3 regions of the Paenibacillus sp. FSL R7-0272 genome follow, and region 3 is predicted to be linked to each of the others. Evidence: a T-box and tRNA genes for the amino acid it is inferred to sense, from the RefSeq annotation. Region 3 holds a T-box; the other regions hold tRNA genes.
What was found. The T-box of region 3 lies ahead of leuS (leucine--tRNA ligase). A T-box ahead of a tRNA ligase gene usually reads a tRNA of that ligase, here a tRNA-Leu.
Positions count from the first base shown of each region.

Region 1: it encodes a tRNA-Leu, which carries the amino acid that the T-box ahead of leuS (leucine--tRNA ligase) is inferred to sense. The anticodon was not compared.
Region 2: it encodes a tRNA-Leu, which carries the amino acid that the T-box ahead of leuS (leucine--tRNA ligase) is inferred to sense. The anticodon was not compared.

Region 1 is NZ_CP150221.1:1,564,626-1,571,512, reverse strand. It holds gene MKY23_RS06760 (Nramp family divalent metal transporter) at 115-1,473, shown strand; gene MKY23_RS06755 (HAD family hydrolase) at 1,828-2,526, opposite strand; gene MKY23_RS06750 (hypothetical protein) at 2,684-3,112, opposite strand; cyclic di-AMP (ydaO/yuaA leader) riboswitch at 3,230-3,405, opposite strand; gene MKY23_RS06745 (glutathione peroxidase) at 3,785-4,264, shown strand; tRNA gene MKY23_RS06740 (tRNA-Leu) at 4,471-4,553, opposite strand; gene MKY23_RS06735 (urease accessory UreF family protein) at 5,001-5,702, shown strand; gene MKY23_RS06730 (Rha family transcriptional regulator) at 5,970-6,173, shown strand; gene MKY23_RS06725 (hypothetical protein) at 6,209-6,835, shown strand.
Region 2 is NZ_CP150221.1:2,270,982-2,277,868, reverse strand. It holds gene MKY23_RS10170 (carbohydrate ABC transporter permease) at 1-810, opposite strand, end outside; gene MKY23_RS10165 (sugar ABC transporter permease) at 810-1,691, opposite strand; gene MKY23_RS10160 (ABC transporter substrate-binding protein) at 1,808-3,154, opposite strand; gene MKY23_RS10155 (carbohydrate-binding protein) at 3,522-5,207, shown strand; tRNA gene MKY23_RS10150 (tRNA-Leu) at 5,400-5,484, opposite strand; gene pelA (pectate lyase) at 5,687-6,640, opposite strand.
Region 3 is NZ_CP150221.1:4,507,908-4,514,794, forward strand. It holds gene MKY23_RS20030 (deaminase) at 1-380, opposite strand, end outside; gene MKY23_RS20035 (helix-hairpin-helix domain-containing protein) at 428-1,024, opposite strand; gene comER (late competence protein ComER) at 1,210-2,055, shown strand; gene leuS (leucine--tRNA ligase) at 2,036-4,480, opposite strand; T-box leader at 4,554-4,806, opposite strand; gene MKY23_RS20050 (aminoglycoside phosphotransferase family protein) at 4,920-5,876, opposite strand; gene MKY23_RS20055 (class I SAM-dependent methyltransferase) at 6,103-6,873, opposite strand.

The DNA of each region.
Region 1 (6,887 bases), 2.9 Mb from region 3:
CTCGTATTCATTCCGTTTATTTGCCACAGTATTTGTGCTAGAGCACATTCTAAAAATGAATTTATTCCGGCTACAAGCCGGCCACATCTTATTGTAAAGTCAGGTGATCCATGTATGAGTCAAAAAAATCCGTTCAATTCTCCATCCAGCGAATATGCGTCTGCTACTGCAGCTACGATGACCCCCTCGCTAGGTGAGGCACACAGTTCCATGAAAGTACCCAAAAATGCGGCGTGGTGGAAAAAGTTCCTCGCCTTTGTCGGCCCAGGTTATCTTGTCGCTGTCGGTTATATGGACCCCGGTAACTGGGCTACCGGTATCGCAGGCGGTTCAAAATTCGGATATACGCTATTATCCGTCATTCTTATCTCTAATATGATGGCCGTGGTGCTACAATCCCTTGCAGGTAAACTAGGCATTGTCACTGGAAGAGATTTAGCCCAAGCATGTCGTGAACGTTTCAGCGCTCCCGTCGTCATGATGTTATGGATTTTGTGTGAACTCGCTATAGCCGCTACCGATCTAGCTGAGGTTATCGGCTCAGCAATTGCCCTTAAGTTGCTGTTTAATATCCCCGTGCTATATGGTGTTATCATTACTGCAGTGGATGTCTTACTCATTCTGGTACTGCAAAATAAAGGCTTCCGTGCGCTGGAAATCCTCGTAATCATACTGATGGCAACCATTGCTCTATGTTTTGGCATCGACCTATTTTTGGCGAAACCGGATATGGGCGGTGTTCTTCACGGATTCGTTCCTAGCACCGAGATTTTGCAGAACCCGGCCATGCTGTATGTCGCGATTGCTATTGTCGGAGCTACCGTTATGCCGCACAATCTGTACCTGCATTCTTCCATTGTGCAGACCCGCCAGATTGAGCAAACCACTCAGGGCAAAAGAGAAGCTATCCGCTACACCACGATGGATTCAACCATTGCTTTGACGCTAGCTCTGTTCATTAACGCGGCCATCTTGATCGTATCTTCGGCAGTGTTCCACAGCGCCGGTATGACACAGGTCGCTGAAATTGCAGATGCGTATCATCTGCTAACCCCACTGCTTGGTACAACGATCGCCAGTGTCTTGTTCGGCGTAGCTTTGCTCGCATCCGGTCAGAACTCAACCCTTACAGGCACGCTCGCAGGACAGATCGTCATGGAAGGCTTCCTGAACATCCGTATCCCGGCGTGGTTGCGTAGACTGGTTACCCGACTGATTGCAATCATCCCTGCTGTTATCGTCACTGCTATTGCCGGTGAGCGCGGCACTGAAGAGTTGCTGATCTTGAGTCAGGTCATCCTGTCCCTGCAATTGCCATTCGCCGTCATCCCGCTTGTGATGTTCACAAGTGACAAAAAAAGCATGGGGCCTTTTGCAAACAAACTGTGGCTCAAAATCGTCTCTTGGACTATTGCCGCTATCATCGTTGTGCTGAATGTGTATTTAATCATCCAGACCATCATGCTGTTCTAAGCTTATATAAGTCAGACTAAAGATGTTTACACTTTCACTCCAATGACAGAATAACCTGGAGAGTAGCGGTTATCCCCAGATTTTTTGGATTCTTTTTCTCAAGTGGAAAATCTGGTGATGCGCGTATGCTTCCGATGTAGCTTTCTTTCAGAAAGCTTTCAGGCAAACGCTTTGCTTTTCCAGTTTTTTTCTGTCCTCTACGTTTATGTGTAAAAAGGAATTCAACTTATATAATTCCGTAATAAAAAAGGCTGATGTGCCACAGTGGGGGGCACATCAGCCTTTTGGTGTCTTTGAGTTGTTAAGCCACTCCAGACACAAAAAATCTGTAATCCGATCTCATCTAGCAGATCATTATATAGATTTGCCTGCATCCACATCCGGTATAAGCAGGGGCAAAAGTTCATCCAGCGATTCAACCGTCCAGTCTGCACGCTCGCCATCCGAAAGCTCTGGCTGGAACCTTCCGTACCCTTGCAAAATACGAATGGTGCGTAAGCCTAAACTACGTGCTGGCATAATATCATTATCAATTCGATCTCCAATCATAACCGCTTCTTCGGGCGCGCATCCAGCTTGCTTCAGAGCAACCGCATACAACTCCGGATCAGGCTTGGACACTCCTTCTTCTGCCGAACAGGCCAGGACATGGACATATTTACGAAGTCCGTAACTCTCCAGCCTTGCTTCAGTCCCAGGGCTCTGATTCGCAATGATGCCAATACGATAGTGATGCGAAAGCTGTTCAAGCACCTTGGTTGCAGAAGGAAACGGTTGCTCCAATTCTTTATGGAATTTCAGCTTGTCCTGAATCTGAATGCGGTGATCTTCATCATGAATATATGTACGTATGGCCACTTTCATGGGCCACTGTTCATAATTACAGTAACAGGTAGCAAACAGTTCTCTTACCGCCTCAATCTTTACTGGATAGCCATAATCATTCGCTTCCCGAACGAACTGCCCAATAATATCATCTACTGGCTCCCATTCGTCCACCAGCGTATCCCCCACATCAAAAAACAACCACTTCAATCCGGCAATATCCGGCACGCTGATTCCTCCTCGTAAGCTACAGGTTATCCCTCGCTTCTATACTACCGTACTGTTTCCATAAAAAAAGAAGACCCACGACAAGCATGAGTCTCCTCAAATTCCGTTAGTCTATACCTGCAATTATAACAGGCGTCTTACCTTGGATCAATGTCAATCACAAGCTGCTCACTTCAGCTTCCGGTTTATTGCAGCTATTAAGAAGGAACCCAACTTCTCCATTCAGTGAATACACAATTTTATCCGCGCCCATTCCACGATAAATCCCTTTAGGATGGCTCTGCTCCGTGATCACACACAAGGACTTCGATGTCCAGGAGCGACAAATTTGAAGATAGCGGCATGTCAAGTTCAGACTGTTCTCAAAAATAAATACATTGCCTACACTGCCTTGCGGCAAAAACCATTTCTCAGCAGCTGCTGTATTCATACGGATGACGTGTTCTACGCCAAGACGGCGAAGTTTGCGCTCCTCATCAGCACTGTTCGTCAGAACGGCAAATGGCATTTTTTTATACATCAGCAATTTCACAAATTTACGTCCTGCTTCATTTGGAGCGGTTACCAAAATCATCTCTTTATCCATTCTTCGTTCCTCCCTTGGCGTGAAAAGACAACAAAAAAGAAGCGTGGGGACCAAGGCCTCCGAAACGCTTCTTAAATAATCCATGACGAAAGCGCCATGAACCAGCGTGCGGTTTGTTGCCTCTCCCTTTAACGCTTACGAGGTTAGCTGACGGATTCGGGCGCGAGAGTCGCCCTATTTCCGGCTTTCACCGAAAAATTCACCCCATGAATGTCCGCTGCTGTCATACAGCCCATTCTGTTGGTTCCCCCGTTTTCCATCCACAATGAATGGAAACTCAGCGATTAAAACATCGTTCGTAAATCTTCATTATAAGACCGATCGATATTATCGTTTGTTTCGTTTTTCAGGTACAATTTAATTAAAATTCAAATTACGCTATGAATCATACACCCCGTGCCATGATCATGTAAAGTGCATACAGATCACCGAATCGCCAGATTTCCGGCAATAACCACCTATAATAACGCTTACAATGAGGTCATACGCTATCCTTCTCTTCCAAGCTATCTAATTCTCAACCGCACAAAAATTGATTCATGTATTTCTCATCCATTTTGGATTCCAGCAGGCGAATGGTTATAACAACGCTAAATCCAAATAAGTTTTGCATTATTTAATTGCTTAAAATATAATAAGTATATTAAGAATAACAGGATGGAGGCGTTCCCCATGTCAGTCTATGATTACAAAGTAAACACCCTTCGCGGACAAGAGATTGAGATGTCCCAATATCGCGGCAAAGTGTTGTTAATCGTGAATACCGCAAGCCAGTGCGGTCTCACCCCTCAATTCAAGGGTTTGCAAGAACTTCAGGATAAATTCCAGGATGCTCCGTTTGAAGTGCTTGGATTCCCAAGCAACCAATTCGCGCAGGAGAAGGGTTCTTCCGATGATATTGCTGAGTTTTGCCAGATGAATTATGGTGTAAGCTTCCCGATGTTTGAGAAAATTGACGTCAATGGTTCCAGCGCTCATCCGCTCTTCCAGCACATTTCTAAAGAAGCACCAGGCTTGCTCGGCTCCAAAGCAATAAAATGGAACTTCACCAAATTCCTTGTCGATCAGGACGGTAAAGTTGTGAAACGATATGCTCCGCAGACTACACCGGACAAAATCGAAGAGGATATTCAGAAGCTGATTAACCAATAAATGTAGACTTTCGAACAAACATATAAACAAAAACAAGCCACCTATAAAGCAAAGAGCCAGACACTGCTCAAGCTTTTGGGCGGCTTTTTTGCGTTCTCTCTTTTAACACATGCCCTCATCCTGAATAATTCGCCCTTGTTTGCTATATGAAAACAAAAAAAGAAGCTCTCCATCACGGAAAGCTTCTCTCGTAAATCTTCATATAATGCGGTCGAGAGGACTCGAACCTCCACGGGCATACGCCCACTACCCCCTCAAGATAGCGTGTCTGCCATTCCACCACGACCGCATGTCGTAAATTATCGGCAACAGAATTGATTATACCGGATTCTTAAACAAATGTAAAGTCCTTATTAATCACTTTATGAATGACATTTTACTACAACCGGCTTTACTCTAAATTGATAACAGTTCTTCTTCCCTTCCTATTCCACACCTCTTGCAAAATTCAGTCATATTTCCTCGAAAATTACATATCATTAATCTGATTCGGCAAAAGGCCAAAGGGACTTTAGACATAAATATATGACACAGATATAATTTATTATGTCATATTATATAACTCTAATTCTGCATAATATTTAATTAAGTTTTTATTTTCTCATAAATCATTGACAAAACACGGATATTTATGTGAATATATATATCATATAATTCGGATTTACACATTAAACTTAAGAAAAGATTATCATATGTAATTAAATATAACACAATAAAGCGCAGGAGGCGAAAGATCGTGAACCGTGGGAATAAGCTACTCGATTATGCGAAACTGCTTGATCCCTCTGTCCAAGTGGGAGGATTCACCCATTTCTTCGGCATGGACACCCACATCAAGGAAGGCACCATTCGGACAGCTGAGGAACTCGAATCATTTATGCGTTGCCAGTTACACCCCAGTCTCGTTCGTCTAGAAGGTATGGCTATCAAGGGGATTTACACCGCAACAGATCATAAGGATACATGGCGAATTGCCCTGATCGACAAACTTGTACATGTACAGCGAACCCCTCCTGAACTTAGAGAGCAAGCAGCAATCATAGGCAAACGTTTAATCAAACTGTCTCGCGCCTTGCATCCTTGGATCGACCTTAGCCCGCTTGAACAAATCTTCGTAAAATACAATTCAGTTGGTTGCCTCCCCACCGTTCACGCCTGGATCAACCACCACCTCGATATCCCCGTCGAAGAGGCGGTTCTCGGTTACTTACATTCAGCCATGAATGCATGCGTATCCGAAGCTTGCAAAGTTATCCCCCTAAATGAAAATGCCACTCGGGAACTGCTGGCTCGCCTGACCGCAGACCTTGAGAATGAATGGACTACTGTGAGCGCCTCCTCACCGGATGCACCCATGCATCCTACGTCCATGTCCATGAAGTCGTTATTCCCCAGCTTCCACATGCTTGGAGCAGGCCTGCACGCTTACAGAGCATAATTCCGCACTCCTCCTCGAAACCTCTTTTTCAGAGCACACCAAAAACACGCCGCAACTCCCCTTGCTGGCGTGTTTTTTTATTTTGTCCAATCAACAAAAAGGCGGACTTACGTCATTTTAATTCAAAAAATACACTTATTTCCGTATTTTTTAATTGTTAGATGACGAATTTACGTATATAATGGAACCAACAGCACGTATTTCTATCTATTTCACACGAAGAATGACCTGCTGAATACTATAAAATCCACTCAGGGGTGAACCCTATTGAACAAGAAGAAGCCAGTCACTCCGTTCGGATGGGCTATCAAACGACGGCTAACCGAACTTCAGGTCGATCAGAAAACCTTTTGCGAACAACATGATATTCCACCCTACCGTCTATCCAACCTTATTCACGGCACACGCAAAGCAACCCGATTCAGACATCAGGTCGCTGACATTTTGAACATACCAGAGGAACTGAGATAAGAACACTTTCATCCATCATAAGGAGGACTTCTCTCATGGGAACTATTACATCCGACCTGGAAAGCCTATCGTTCCAGGCGACCAATCATCAGTTGATCATTATTGATCATCAATGGATGATACGAAGCTGTAACCGGGCCTGGCAGCACGGACTTCATAAACTTTTCATACGCGCAGCCAGCCGCCACAATCATTACCTCCACCTGATGGAAGCATGGGCAGCACAACAAAAAAACCACTATCCAACCAAGTTCGCGAGGTATCTGAGGCATAACGTTATTCCTTTTAACAAAACCCATACATACGATATCTCTGTTATCACACCACACAACGAGGAGAAATGGTTTCGCGTAGAACTTACTCCCTTACAGAACGGACCTACGATAGATACCAACCTTGCTTTGGTCGCTCACACAGATATTACAGAACAGAAGAAGACAGAGCTTCAGCTGCGACAAGCCTTGACTGAAGCGCGCACCCTCCATGGACTGCTACCTATTTGTGCCGTTTGCAAACATATCAAGGATGAATCAGACAAATGGAACAGCGTTGAGTGCTATCTGGAAAAACACACTTCCGCCGAGTTTACACACGACATCTGCCCAGATTGCATCCGCCAGTTGTACCCCAAATACTCCAGTATTCTTGATCAGCATCACTAAACGGATATTTCTACAGAAAAAAAACCTCCCTACTGTCCCGGAAATCATTCCC
Region 2 (6,887 bases), 2.2 Mb from region 3:
CTCTGTAATCCCCTTGATAATCTGTTTTTGCAGAAGCAAATACATGATCAGTACCGGAATAATCGTCATAATCAACCCAGCCATGAGCGGCGCATAATCCACTGAATAGGACGAGAAGAAATTGTACGTAGATAGTGGTAATGTTTTGTGCTCCGGCGATAACAGCACCAGGCTTGGTAGCAAGTAGTCATTCCAGATCCATAACACATCCAGCACAATTAATGTCACAAATACCGGCCTTAACAAGGGAAGCACAATCTGGAAGAACGTCCGCATTCGCGAACTCCCTTCGATAAAAGCAGATTCCTCGAGTTCATAAGGGATACCCTTGATAAATCCATGGAAGGTAAATACGCCAAAAGGTACACCGAAACCCAGGTACATAAACAGCAAGGTTATTTTGGAGTCGAGCAGACTCATATTGCCGTATAACATCACCAGTGGGATCATTAAAACTTGAAACGGTAGAGCAAGTGAAGCCAGCATCGCATAGAAAAGAATGCCATTCACACGCCATTTGAAACGAACAAACAGATACCCGGTCATCGATGAGAAAAAAAGAATCAGCAACACGGAGCCGACGGTAATCAGCAACGAGTTCAGAAATCCATCCAGAAAATTCATATTGTCAAATGCACTGACATAGTTGTCCAGTTGAATTCCCGTTGGCAACGATAACGGATTTTCTACGAACTGCTGGGTCGATTTGAATGAGTTCATAATAATCAACAAAAACGGCGTGAGAAAAAGAAACAGCAACACATATAGCAGTATTTTTTTCAACGAAGGAAGGAATTGGCGGATCGACATCAGGACTCGACCTCCAATCTCTTCAGCAGATACGATTGCGTCAACGCAATAATGGCGACTACGGCGAAGAGCACCACAGCCTCCGCTTGGCCGACCCCGTACTGGTTAGACAGAAATGCCTTTTGCACGATATGATAAGTCGCGAGCTCCGTAGAGTTAAACGGCCCCCCTTTGGTCAACGCAAGGTTGATATCATAGGTCAGAAACGATCGAGAAATCGAAATAAATACACAGATCACAATGGCTGGAATAGTGAGCGGTAACATGATCCGGCGTATCGTTGCCATGCGGCTTGCCCCATCGATGCTGGCAGCCTCGAGCACATCATTCGGAACCCCGGCAAAGCCGGCAATATAGATGATCATGAGATAACCAATCAACTGCCATGACGTTGTGATGACGAGCGCCCAGAAAGCTGTGTCTGTATTGGTTAACCAGGATGTTTCAAACCAGGACCAGCCATACTTTTGCCCTAAGTAAGGAAGTACTTGTGAGAACAAAGTCTGCCAAAGATATCCGAGAATGATGCCCCCAATCAGATTGGGTGTAAAAAAACCAGTGCGAAGCCATTGCTCGCCTCTCCCACCACCCGTCAGCACAAGAGCAATAAAAAAAGCAGCAGCGTTTGCGATAATGACAGTGAAAAAAACATATTTAAGGGTAAACCATAATTGAGTCCAGAACACGGTATCCTGCCAAACCGCGATATAATTGGATATACCAATAAATGTGTTATCCCCGGTACGAACATCCCAATTGGTGAATGTAAGGTACAATCCAACGATAAACGGGATCACAACCACTGCGAGAAAAGCGACAACGGAAGGAGCTCCAAACAGTAAGAAAGTTCCCGCGTTTCTCATCCGTATTTTTCTATCCATGTTGACCTCCTGTGGTTCCCTTGGTAACGGCTTGACGAAAGATTTGATGAACGATTGGAACAATGGAGGATGCGCCCCCTGTATGGATGCACATCCCCTTTCGAACGTTTATAATTCTATTTTCCTGCCTGACTAGCCCAGTAAGCTTGCACTTCCTCTGCCAGTCCATTTCGATCAATTACACCTGCCAAATATTTTTGCATAGATGCACCCGTCTTCGCCCAATAATCCTGTGGTAAATAATTAATCACACTGATATTCAACACTTTACCTTGGTCTACGTAACTACCCACTGCTTCAGATAAAATGTTACTGCTTTTCACTTTGACGTCTTTGTATGGCAGTGCCAGCCCCATTTGTGCTACAATCGCATCCTGCCCCTCATCACTCGTCACCATCCACTGAATGAATGCTTTGGCTGCAGTCTGTTGTTCTTCCGTAGAACCTGAATTATCAATAGCAAAGAGTTTCGGTTCACTGTAAGCTACTTGAGTATTTCCGTAATCTTCAGGGTTGTTGCTAATCGGAACAGGGATAATGCCAAACTCTTTGTCGCGGCCTTCCAGATTACCTATAACAGCCCATGTCCAGTCACCCATGAAATAAAAAGCCGCATCTCCTTTGGCGAAATCCGTACTATCCTTGGTGTAATCTGCCACGAGTGGATCTTTACTACGTGCGTTGTATTTTTTCAGCAGATCGAAGGTATCGATCAATCCGTTAAATGCAGCATTGTCCGTGAGCTTCGCAGTTCCATTTTCCAAGTCTTTTACGAACTTACGATTGTCTTCCACGTTCTTAGATTGAAGAGAATAGGTCAGTCCCAGATAATGCGCTCCAAGTGACCAATCTGCGCCATGAAGCATGACAGGTGCTTTGCCAGCCGCCTCTACTTTTTTGAAAACAGCTTCCAGATCGTCACGAGTTTTAATGCTGTTTGGATCAAAAGAGCCACCCATCGCCTCTTCTACAACCCGTTTATTGTATAAAAGGCCATACCCTTGTGCTGTCCAAGGGATACCCAAAAACTGACCATCCAGTAGCGCTCCATCTACCGCACCAGGCTTCGTTAACCCTTCATACGTTGACTTTTCCGAATCCAGATTGAGGAATTTGTCTTTATATTGCAAAATTGTGCCTGCATCCAGATTGGCAATTGTTGCCGGATTGCCTGAAGCAAGCAAGGATTGGAACTTTTCCAGCTGTGCTCCACCAATCGGGGTAGGAATAAGCTCAATGGTTACCTCAGGATGCAGCTCATGATACGTCTTGAACAATTTCTCAAAAACACCGTTGACTTCTGCGGAGGTATTAAAAAAGGTCAATTTCACCTCTTTTGTAGCCCCTCCAGCCTGTTTGTCAGAATCCTTTGCTGAAGAATCCGTTGTTTTACCCGAGGAACAGGCGGTAATGACCAACATCAGTATCAATACGCCAACAAACGGTACCCATGTCTTTTTCATTTCTTAACTTCCCCCCTGATGTTTGTTATGAATGCGTTTACATTTTGAATACAGCTTTATCATAAACGCTGATGATTCAACATGTCAACCGGTTGACATAAATTTTAAACAGCGCTGTTATCCTATGAAAATAGCATTCGAGTCAAAAAAACATAAAAAATTACAAACAACTGCAATATATCGGGTATTTTTCACAGGAATAATATAGTAGAATTTACAAAACAAATCCTTTTTTTGTCAAAAGATCTATCCCAATCATTTCTGAGAGGATGTGATGCCTCCCTTTTCGAAGTTATGCCGAGAAATTTATTTTTCTTGTCCAGGCTTTCGCAAGTCACTTATATTGAGGAGAGTGAACACATTGAAGATGAAGTTTAAATTTAAAAAATCAGTCAACCTGTTGTTAGCCTGCTTAACTGCCCTCCCCCTAATGTTAACTCCAACCAACGTATCTGCAGCAAGTGACGCCAACATCAACTTATCCTCGGAAAAACAAGTAATCCGTGGCTTTGGTGGTATCAACCATCCGGTCTGGGTTGGTGACTTAACTGCAGCACAACGTGAAACCGCTTTCGGAAATGATCAGAATCAGCTAGGATTCTCTGTACTCCGAATCTGGGTAGACCCGAACCCCAATAATTGGGCTCTTGAAGTTGCTACAGCCAAACGTGCGATTGAAAAGGGAGCTATCGTTTTTGCCTCGCCTTGGAACCCTCCAAGCAGCATGGTTGAGACGTTTAATCGAAATGGTGATACCAATGCTAAGCGGTTACGTTATGACAAATACGCTGCTTACGCACAACATCTGAATGACTTTGTAACATTTATGAAAAATAACGGCGTGAATCTGTATGCCATATCCGTTCAAAATGAACCGGATTATGCCCATGACTGGACCTGGTGGACTCCACAGGAAATCCTGCGTTTCATGAAAGAAAATGCAGGTAGCATCCAAGGTACCAAAGTCATGGCTCCAGAATCCTTCCAATACCTGAAAAACATATCCGACCCAATCCTGAATGATCCACAAGCACTTGCTAACATGGACATTTTGGGAGCACATTTGTATGGAACACAGGTCAACAATTTTGCCTATCCTCTTTTCAAACAAAAGGGAGCTGGCAAAGAGCTTTGGATGACCGAAGTGTACTATCCAAACAGTGACAACAATTCCGCTGACCGCTGGCCGGAAGCCTTAGACGTCTCCTACCACATGCATAATGCCATGGTTGAAGGCGACTTCCAAGCCTATGTATGGTGGTATATCCGCAGGCAATATGGACCAATGAAGGAAGACGGTACAATCAGTAAGCGCGGATACAATATGGCCCATTTCTCCAAATTTGTTCGCCCAGGCTATGTCAGAGTAGATGCTTCCAAAAATCCGGATACAAATACTTACGTGTCCGCTTACAAAGGTGATAACAAGGTCGTCATCGTAGCCATTAACCGCAGCACTTCGGCAAAAAGTCAACGCTTTGTGTTGCAAAATGGCAATGCGTCCACTGTATCTTCATATGTAACAGACAGCAGTCGTAATCTGGCAAGTCTTGCACCAATTAACGTTTCCAATGGCGCATTCACAGCTCAACTCCCAGCACAGAGTGTAACAACATTTGTTGCTAATATTACTGGCGGCAACGGTGGCGGCAATGTAGGCACGGGCACCACATATGAGGCCGAAACAGGAACAACACTTACGGATGCAGTCATTGAAACAGCTTATCCGGGCTTCACCGGTTCTGGATATGTTAACTTCAACGCTTATACAGGCTCCGCAATCCAATGGAATGATATCAATAACACAATCACAGGCACCAAAAATGTAAAGTTTCGTTACGCTTTGGAAAGTGGTACGCGGACTCTAGATATTTATGTTAATGGCACAAAAGTACTCAGTAATGAGCCCTTTACTCAAACAGGAAGCTGGTCTACTTGGGGCGAAAAAACAATTCAAGTACCTATGAATTCAGGTACGAATACACTCCGAATCGTAACAACAGGTACAGAGGGACCGAACATTGATAACATTACGGTGACAGCAGCATCATAAGTTATCTGATTCTAAACCTTTTTCTTTTTTAGCTGGGCAAAAAGTAGCCAAGCTCCCATATGGAATAGACCTAAGTTGCTCTACTCGTCTATTTTGAGACAATACTGTAATTAAAGACTGTTGATTGTTCTTTATATCATTAGATAGAAAAAGACCCCTTAGGCTATTGCTAAGAGGTCTTTTTCTATCTAATGCGGTCGAGAGGACTCGAACCTCCACGGGGGGTTAGCCCACACGGACCTGAACCGTGCGCGTCTGCCAATTCCGCCACGACCGCATATATTGTGTCTTTCCAATCATTATCGGCGACAAGAAATAATATACCACGCGTAGTTTAACATGTCAACACATCTATTCATCACCAAATAAGTGCGAAACAGATATGTATCCGATTCGCACTTATCAGGCCTGCTTCAAATTAAACTTATATATCCGTAAGTAGTGGACTTATTAGAAAATTCGGTTAAATAAACCATTTTCTACAGCTTGGACGGCCAGTTGCCGTACCATGCATAACCGCCTCTTCTTTCCTTTTCTATATCGCTCAGCTTATATTTCACAACGCCATCACGTCCCACAAAGATCGGTTTGTCCGTACCGAGTTCATAGAAACGTGCCCAAATCGGTGATGCACTGGAATCAGCAATAATTCGGCTATCCCCATTCGCTCTCTCATACCGATATCCTGTAATTTTCACTTTATTAAACCAGGCTTCGGCACCTTTGATAGATGCAGTAATTCTTGAATTAGCCGGTCTCGTTTTCAGAAACTTCACAATGTTTACGCTTTCACCTGCAGTTAATGAAGGCACTTCATAGATTCTGGCTCCCGCAGGTCTAAGTGAACTGGAATCATGCTGTTGTCCCCAAGCCGTTAACTTCCCACCCGATACCACCTGGGTATTCAGGATAGCATCGACTCCTTTGGAAACTGCATTTTTACTACGATTTGCAAGAGAACTGTCGATAAAGGAGAAGTTCCCCTTACGTCCTGCGACTTCATCAAGCATGTACAGCACATTAATCATCGCATCATCATTATAGGTAATATGTTTATGATAGCCGGAACTTTGATAGACTTGAGGCCAACCCCCATTGGAGTACTGCATATTAAGCAAAAAGTTGATGCCCTTGACCGCTGCAGCAGAGTATCGCGGATCATTTGTTTTTTTGAATTCACTTGCTAGCCTTCTGATTTCTGAGTATGTAGCTTTGTTATCGATCGTTGATTTGGCCCATTCACCTGACGTCTGACTGTAATCTTTTCTCCAGCCTCCATCGGGGCGCTGATTCTTTAAGATATCAGACATACTCGCCGTTGTACCGGAAGCATCAGCAGCCGATACGGTCGGTACAGGAAGGATAGCCATTCCCGCTACGGAGAATACCATAGAACACGCCAGTACAAATGTTACTAATTTTTTTGCTTTCACTCGACAACACTCTCCCCATTTACAAATTTGATTACTTATATCACATATATTCCAATGAAAACAATTTAAATACAAATTATGTATTTAATATGGTTATAATATGCAATAAATATATTTTTGTCAATATATGCAACAAACCAAAAAAATTTGTTAAACAGAATGGTTTCCTTTTTAGCTCATAACAATCTTGTTTATTATCCAAGTTCTCTCATATGAAACACAAATGACTTTTTTGTAATCTTTAACT
Region 3 (6,887 bases):
CCACTGTTCGCCAGCATGTTGGCACATGTCCAGCAAGGCTCATCGGTTACATATACAGAGGAACCTTCGCGGTCAATCCGATCCGTGAATAAAAGCAAATTCTGCTCCGCATGGATGGTACGAATACAGCGTTGCTTTTTAACCATTTCTTCCTGTCCGTCCGTGACTACAAGTTCATATTCTTCCGATATCATGCAGCCTGCCTCAGAGCAATCCGCCACTCCCATCGGTGCTCCGTTATAGGCAGTACCCAGCAACTTTTTCCCTTGAACCAGCACAGCTCCTACGTGCCGGCGCGGACAACGGGAACGTGTCGATACCATATAAGCAATGTCCATAAAATACGTATCCCAGTCCTTGCGAAGCTCTGTTGCACTCATGCAGTTTTCTCCTCTCGCCTTGAACCTATTACTATTATGCTGAACTTTTAACGAATCTGTACATAGGGAGCCATCTTCTCCAGCATCTTCATGCCTATGCCCTTCACCTTGGTAAGATCGCTAACTTTGGCAAAAGGACCATGCGCATTGCGATAATCCACAATGGCCTGAGCTTTCTTCTGTCCAATCCCCGGAAGCTCCGTGAGTTTGTTGACAGGTGCCGTATTCACATCGATCTTACCGTGATCTGCCGTCTCACTGGTTGTTTCGTCAGCTGGTTTAGATGTTGCTTCTGCTTCAGATACAGATGAACGGCTTTCATTCACCTGAGCCTGTGGTTGAGCTGGTGAATTGCCTGACACAGCAGGAGCAACATTAGGCTCCCGAACCTTCGACTCCTGTGCTGGAGCTGCGTCGTCCAATTGCCTACCGCTCACCCCACCTTTAGGCGCAGCATCAGCTACATTCTCGGGAACCAAAGCAGCCGACTGTATCGCAGAAGAATTCTGCTCACTTGTCGGCTGATTGGAGCCGAGCTGCATCGGTTCCCAGCCGCTAGGTGGCTGTTCACTTTTGCCCGACCATAATATTAGTACACATCCAACCACTGCTGCAGCAATGGACAACGCTTTGTTCCGTCTCATCTTCCGCACACTCCCTCATATTCAAAATAGAGATCATTTCGAACACGGGCGGTGCTTCCGAACCGTTTCATGATTTCGCTTATCTAAGTTACATAATTTCATGTCATGTGAACCAGACCCTGATGCATACAATAGAGGGAAGAAACTGCGCCATTACCGTAAAGCATGAAAGGAGGCCTAAACCAATGAAGGTTGGATTTATCGGAACCGGCAGCATGGGCAGTCTGTTGATCTATGCCCTGATCCAATCCGGTGCACTCGAACCCCGTCAGATTGCAGCAAGCAATCGAACCCCATCCAAAGTACGTCAGCTTTCCCTCCGTTATCCAGGGCTGCATGAATCACAGAGCAATCGGGAAACAGTCATTCGCAGCAACATCATCTTCCTGTGCGTGAAACCGCTGGAATTCAGACATGTCATTGATGATATCCTGCCTGTTGTGAATTCCAATCACATAATTGTCTCGATCACCAGCCCCGTGCAGCTGCGCCATCTGGAATCTTCGCTTCCTTGCAAAGTCTCCAAGGTTATCCCCAGTGTTACACATCAGGTCGGCAGCGGAGCAAGCCTATTCATCCATGGTGAACGTATGACGGCAGAAGATCGCTCACTGCTCGAAGGCCTAATGAGTCATATCGGCAAACCTTATCAAGTGGATGAAGCCTGCACTCGAATCACATCTGACTTCTCCAGCTGTGGCCCTGCATTCATATCCTTCTTTTTGGAGCAATGGATTGAAAGTGCTGTGCGCTTGACAGGTATCAAACGTGCCGACGCCTGCGCCCTTGCCGGTGAGATGCTTCTAGGTACAGGCAAACTGCTCACTGAGGGAGGTTATACTCCACAAGAACTTCAAGCCCGTGTCGCCGTACCTGGCGGAATAACCGCTCAGGCACTTGCGCTGCTGAGAAACAACCTCGATGGTGTTTTTGATAGTCTGATCCATACAACACATGAAAAATACGATGAAGATTTAGTCAAACTGGATGAGGTATTCCGTGCCAGCGAGATTAACCGGCAACAATATTAACCAGTTTGCCTGGAACGGCAATGACTTTGCGAATAGTCTTGCCTTCCAGCGCCTGTTTCACAGGTGCAAGTTCCATCGTGTAGTCCTGCATTCCCTGTGCATCCAGATCCTTCGCGATCGTCGCACGAGTTACAATTTTGCCGTTCACTTGAACTACGATTTCCACTTCTGCATCCACAGTCATGGACTCATCGTATGCAGGCCAAGCCACGTAAGAGATTCCACCCTCGTGTCCAAGACGATTCCACAGTTCCTCTGCCATATGCGGCGCCAGAGGTGACAGCAATTGAACGAAATTCTCCATCGCTTCGCGAGGCAGCGTCTCTGCTTTGTACGCGTCGTTGATGAAGATCATCAATTGGCTGATCGCCGTGTTGAAGCGCAGATGTTCCAGATCTTCCGTCACTTTTTTAATCGTTTTGTGTGCTGTGCGTTTGAACTCGTCGGTTCCACCGTCAGCTGTAATTTTCTCATTAATCGCACCAGTATCTTCGTTAATGAACAGGCGCCATACGCGTGACAGGAAACGATACATTCCCTCTACCCCGTTTGCGTTCCAAGGTTTAGTCGCTTCCAGAGGACCCATAAACATCTCATAGAGACGCAGTGTATCTGCACCGAATTCGTTAACAATCTCATCCGGGTTGATGACATTACCGCGAGATTTACTCATTTTCTCATTGTTGGTTCCCAGAATCATACCTTGGTTAACCAGCTTATGGAACGGCTCTTTCGTGTGTACGACACCCAGATCATACAGCACTTTGTGCCAGAAACGAGCATACAACAAGTGTAGTACAGCATGTTCTGCCCCACCGATGTACAGGTCAACTGGCAACCATTGCTGTTGTTTCTCTTGTGAGATCAGTTCCTTGTCATTGTGCGGATCGATAAACCGCAGGTAATACCAGCAGCTTCCCGCCCATTGTGGCATCGTGTTAGTTTCACGGCGAGCTTTCATACCCGTTTCCGGATCAACCGTATTTACCCAATCGGTCACGTTTGCCAGTGGGGATTCCCCTGTACCTGAAGGTTTGATCTGGTCAATGTCAGGCAGCAACAGTGGCAATTGATCTTCTGGCACAGTCTTCATCGTCCCGTCCTCCAGATGCAGAATCGGAATCGGCTCTCCCCAATAACGTTGACGGCTGAACAGCCAGTCGCGCAGACGGTACGTTGTTTTTCCTTGTCCTTTGCCGTTCTCTTCGAGCCAAGCGATCATTTTCGCCGCAGCTTCTTCATTGTTCAAACCGTTCAGGAAATCGGAGTTCACATGTGCGCCGTCACCTGTATACGCCTCTTTTGTAACATCTCCGCCGGCAATGACTTCAATGATATTCAGGTCAAACTGCTTCGCGAATTCCCAGTCACGTGCATCGTGGCCTGGAACAGCCATAACAGCTCCTGTACCATAGCCAGCAAGTACATAGTCAGCAATCCAGATCGGCAGCTTCGCTCCGTTAACCGGATTAATCGCGTATGCACCAGTGAACACACCTGTTTTGTCTTTTGCCAAGTCCGTACGTTCCAGATCACTCTTACGCGCAGCCTGCTCCTGATAAGCTTTTACTGCCTCACGCTGTTCTTCGGATGTAATCGCGTCAACCAGTTCGTGCTCTGGAGCCAGAACGGCAAAGCTTGCACCGAACAATGTATCAGCACGGGTTGTGAATACTTTGATCACTTCTTCACGGCCTTCGATGGCAAAAACCACTTCAGCCCCGGTCGATTTGCCGATCCAGTTACGCTGCATATCCTTGATGCTTTCCGACCAGTCCAGCTCTTCCAGATCTTCCAGCAAACGCTCTGCGTATTCCGTAATTTTCAGTACCCATTGACGCATCGGTTTACGTACAACCGGGTGTCCGCCACGTTCACTCTTACCGTCAATAACCTCTTCGTTCGCCAGAACCGTGCCCAATGCTTCACACCAGTTCACCGGCACTTCATCGACATAGGCCAACCCTTTATTGTACAGCTGAATAAAGATCCACTGTGTCCATTTGTAATACTCAGGGTCTGTTGTACTGATCTCACGATCCCAGTCATATGAGAATCCGAGAGATTTGATCTGACGACGGAAATTGTCAATGTTGCGGAATGTGATATGACGCGGGTGCTCCCCCGTATCCAGTGCGTGCTGCTCTGCTGGCAGACCAAAAGCGTCCCAGCCCATTGGGTGCAGCACATTGTATCCACGCATCCGTTTGTAACGGGATACGATATCCGTTGCAGTATATCCTTCCGGGTGACCTACGTGAAGTCCTGAACCGGACGGATATGGGAACATATCCAGTGCATAAAACTTCGGTTTGGACGGGTCCTCACCTGTTTTAAACGTTTTGTTGTCATCCCAATATTGCTGCCAACTTTTCTCCATCACTTGCGGCTGATAGCCGTGCTTCGGCTGATGATTCTCACTCATCTATAATTCCTCCTTCAGGTTATACGCGCTATATAACAACAAAAAAACCTCAGCATCCCGTAGCGTTTGCAGCGCTAGGGACGAGAGGTTGAATTCCCGTGGTACCACCCTAGTTAGCGGACGAACGTGCTTCGTCATCCACTCCCTTTAGACCTGTAACGGCGGTTAACCGATGCGGATTTCCAGTCCTGCACCCAAGGCATAGAACTTTGTAATCACCGCATTTCTCCAAGGCGAGTTCGCAAAATACTGTCAATCGGCTTGCACCAACCGCCGACTCTCTGTCATGTACAGCACCCACTACTGATCCTTATCATCGAAATATGTATACAATATAGGAAGCATTATATAAAAATGCAAGCTCAAAGTCAATATGACATGTCACAATCTCTTTCTCACAAGTCAGACTTTATTGCCCTTCACATGTCAACTGGCATTCTCACATTTTTCTAAACCGTTCAATGCCTTCCTGCATATTACGGATCGTAGATTCAATATGCTCCTTGTTATCATACTTACGGTAATCACATTCAATTCGGAGCGCAAGATCAAAATACAAATCATATAAACTTCTGCGCTGCCGCTCGTTCTCTGTCTCAACCTCACGTCCATATCCTTTGAGAAAACCCGGAGTATAGTTAAAATGACTGAAATAATGCTCCATGAGCGGATCGCCCCATAATGAGCGTTCAAAATCAATAATGGCCGTAATTTGCTTATCCTGGACCAGCACATTGCCATCCCACAGATCCCAGCTAATCAGGGAAGGTTCTGTCACTTCATCCAGTGCATCTGATTTCTCATCAATCAACCGTCTCAGCTCATTGTAATCGATGCCGATATCAACTCCTGCCTCTTTACCATCTGCAAGCATATCATGCATGAGCATCAAGAAAGCTTCTCTCCACGTCGCGCGTTGTCTGTCCTTTCCGGAAAAATAACCAAACCGCTCTCCCTTAATCTCGTTAATTCGCTGGTTGTACCAGCCTAACTGCTGTTCAACCACTTCCTGATCTTCGGCAGTAAAATCTTCTTTCACCTGGTTGTATGGAACCCCGGGCATAAACTCCATAATGAAATACTGCGCGGGAGCCATGAGTAGTGAAGCATCATATGCGAGTACCAGAGGCACAGGAACATCCTTAAGCTCAGCAACAAGCTGGAGTGCTTCCACTTCAGCCGTCATTAAATCCTGTTCACAACGCATCAGATTGGTCGTAGCCGCAGGTGCGATTTTTAGAACAACTTTTCGTCCATCGTCAAGAAAAATTTTATAAGCATGGTTTGCCCAGCCATCGATCATTTCCTCGTAATCTTGAATCGTTACAGCAAGGTGATGCTTAATGATCTGATCCAGCTGTTCTTTGGACAATCTCGTTTTATATGTACTTTCCATCTCTACAACTCTCCCTGTGATTGGAATATAATTTGCATGTTAAGAAAACGCTTTCCTTTTTTCATTCATTATGTCTCTCTTTGCTTCAAGCGGCAATACTTTTTATCATATATGTTCAAAAAAACTGCCTCGAGCAACATACTTACACGTTGCACAAGGACAGTTTCATATTCATATGCATATAAATTAGTTTAGCGTCGCTCATTATAATTTTCTCTTTAAACAATCATTTTACAGCCACGTAGAACAGACGCTGTGCGTGATCTCCAGCTTCTTTCCACTCAAAGTCTGCATACACCTTCACATCCCGGAAACCCGCTTTGCTTAATTCAAGCTTCATCCAGTCCGGATCATAAGCGCGTTGCGTATGAACTTCTTCGAATCGCTGATACGTATCTCTGTTGCCCTCATCCAATCTAGAAAAAATGCTCAGATGATGCTCTATCTCACATCGCTCCTGATCAAAATCGCACGTCCAGATATATGAGACCGAGCGTTCGTCTAACACAAAAGGCTGTTCCTCATCATACCGAATCAATGTATTTGGATGGTGTACATCAAACAGAAATGTACCTCCTGGCTTCAGCATTTCATACGTACGCTCGAATGTTCGAATGACATCTTCGGATTCCAGCAAATAGTTCACGCAATCGCAGAACGAAATGACCGAGTCTACAGGTTCAGGCACTCTCCACTCCCGCATATCCTGCTGTACCCAGCGTACACTGCCTTCCCTGTACAGACGGTGTCCCTGAGGTGTCGCTTCCATTTTGCTACGCGCAACAGATAACATATCTGCGGAGAGATCAATACCCGTCACTTCAAAGCCAGAGTTCACCAGCGGGATCGTAATGGACCCCGTTCCGCAGCCAAGCTCAGCCACACTTTTGGGCATGCCATGTTGTTCCCAAGCTGTTCTTGCAAACCTTATCCAGTCCGGATAAGGCATATCTTCCATTAATTCATCGTAAACGTAGGCAAATTTCCGGTAAGACATGTCGGCACCGCACT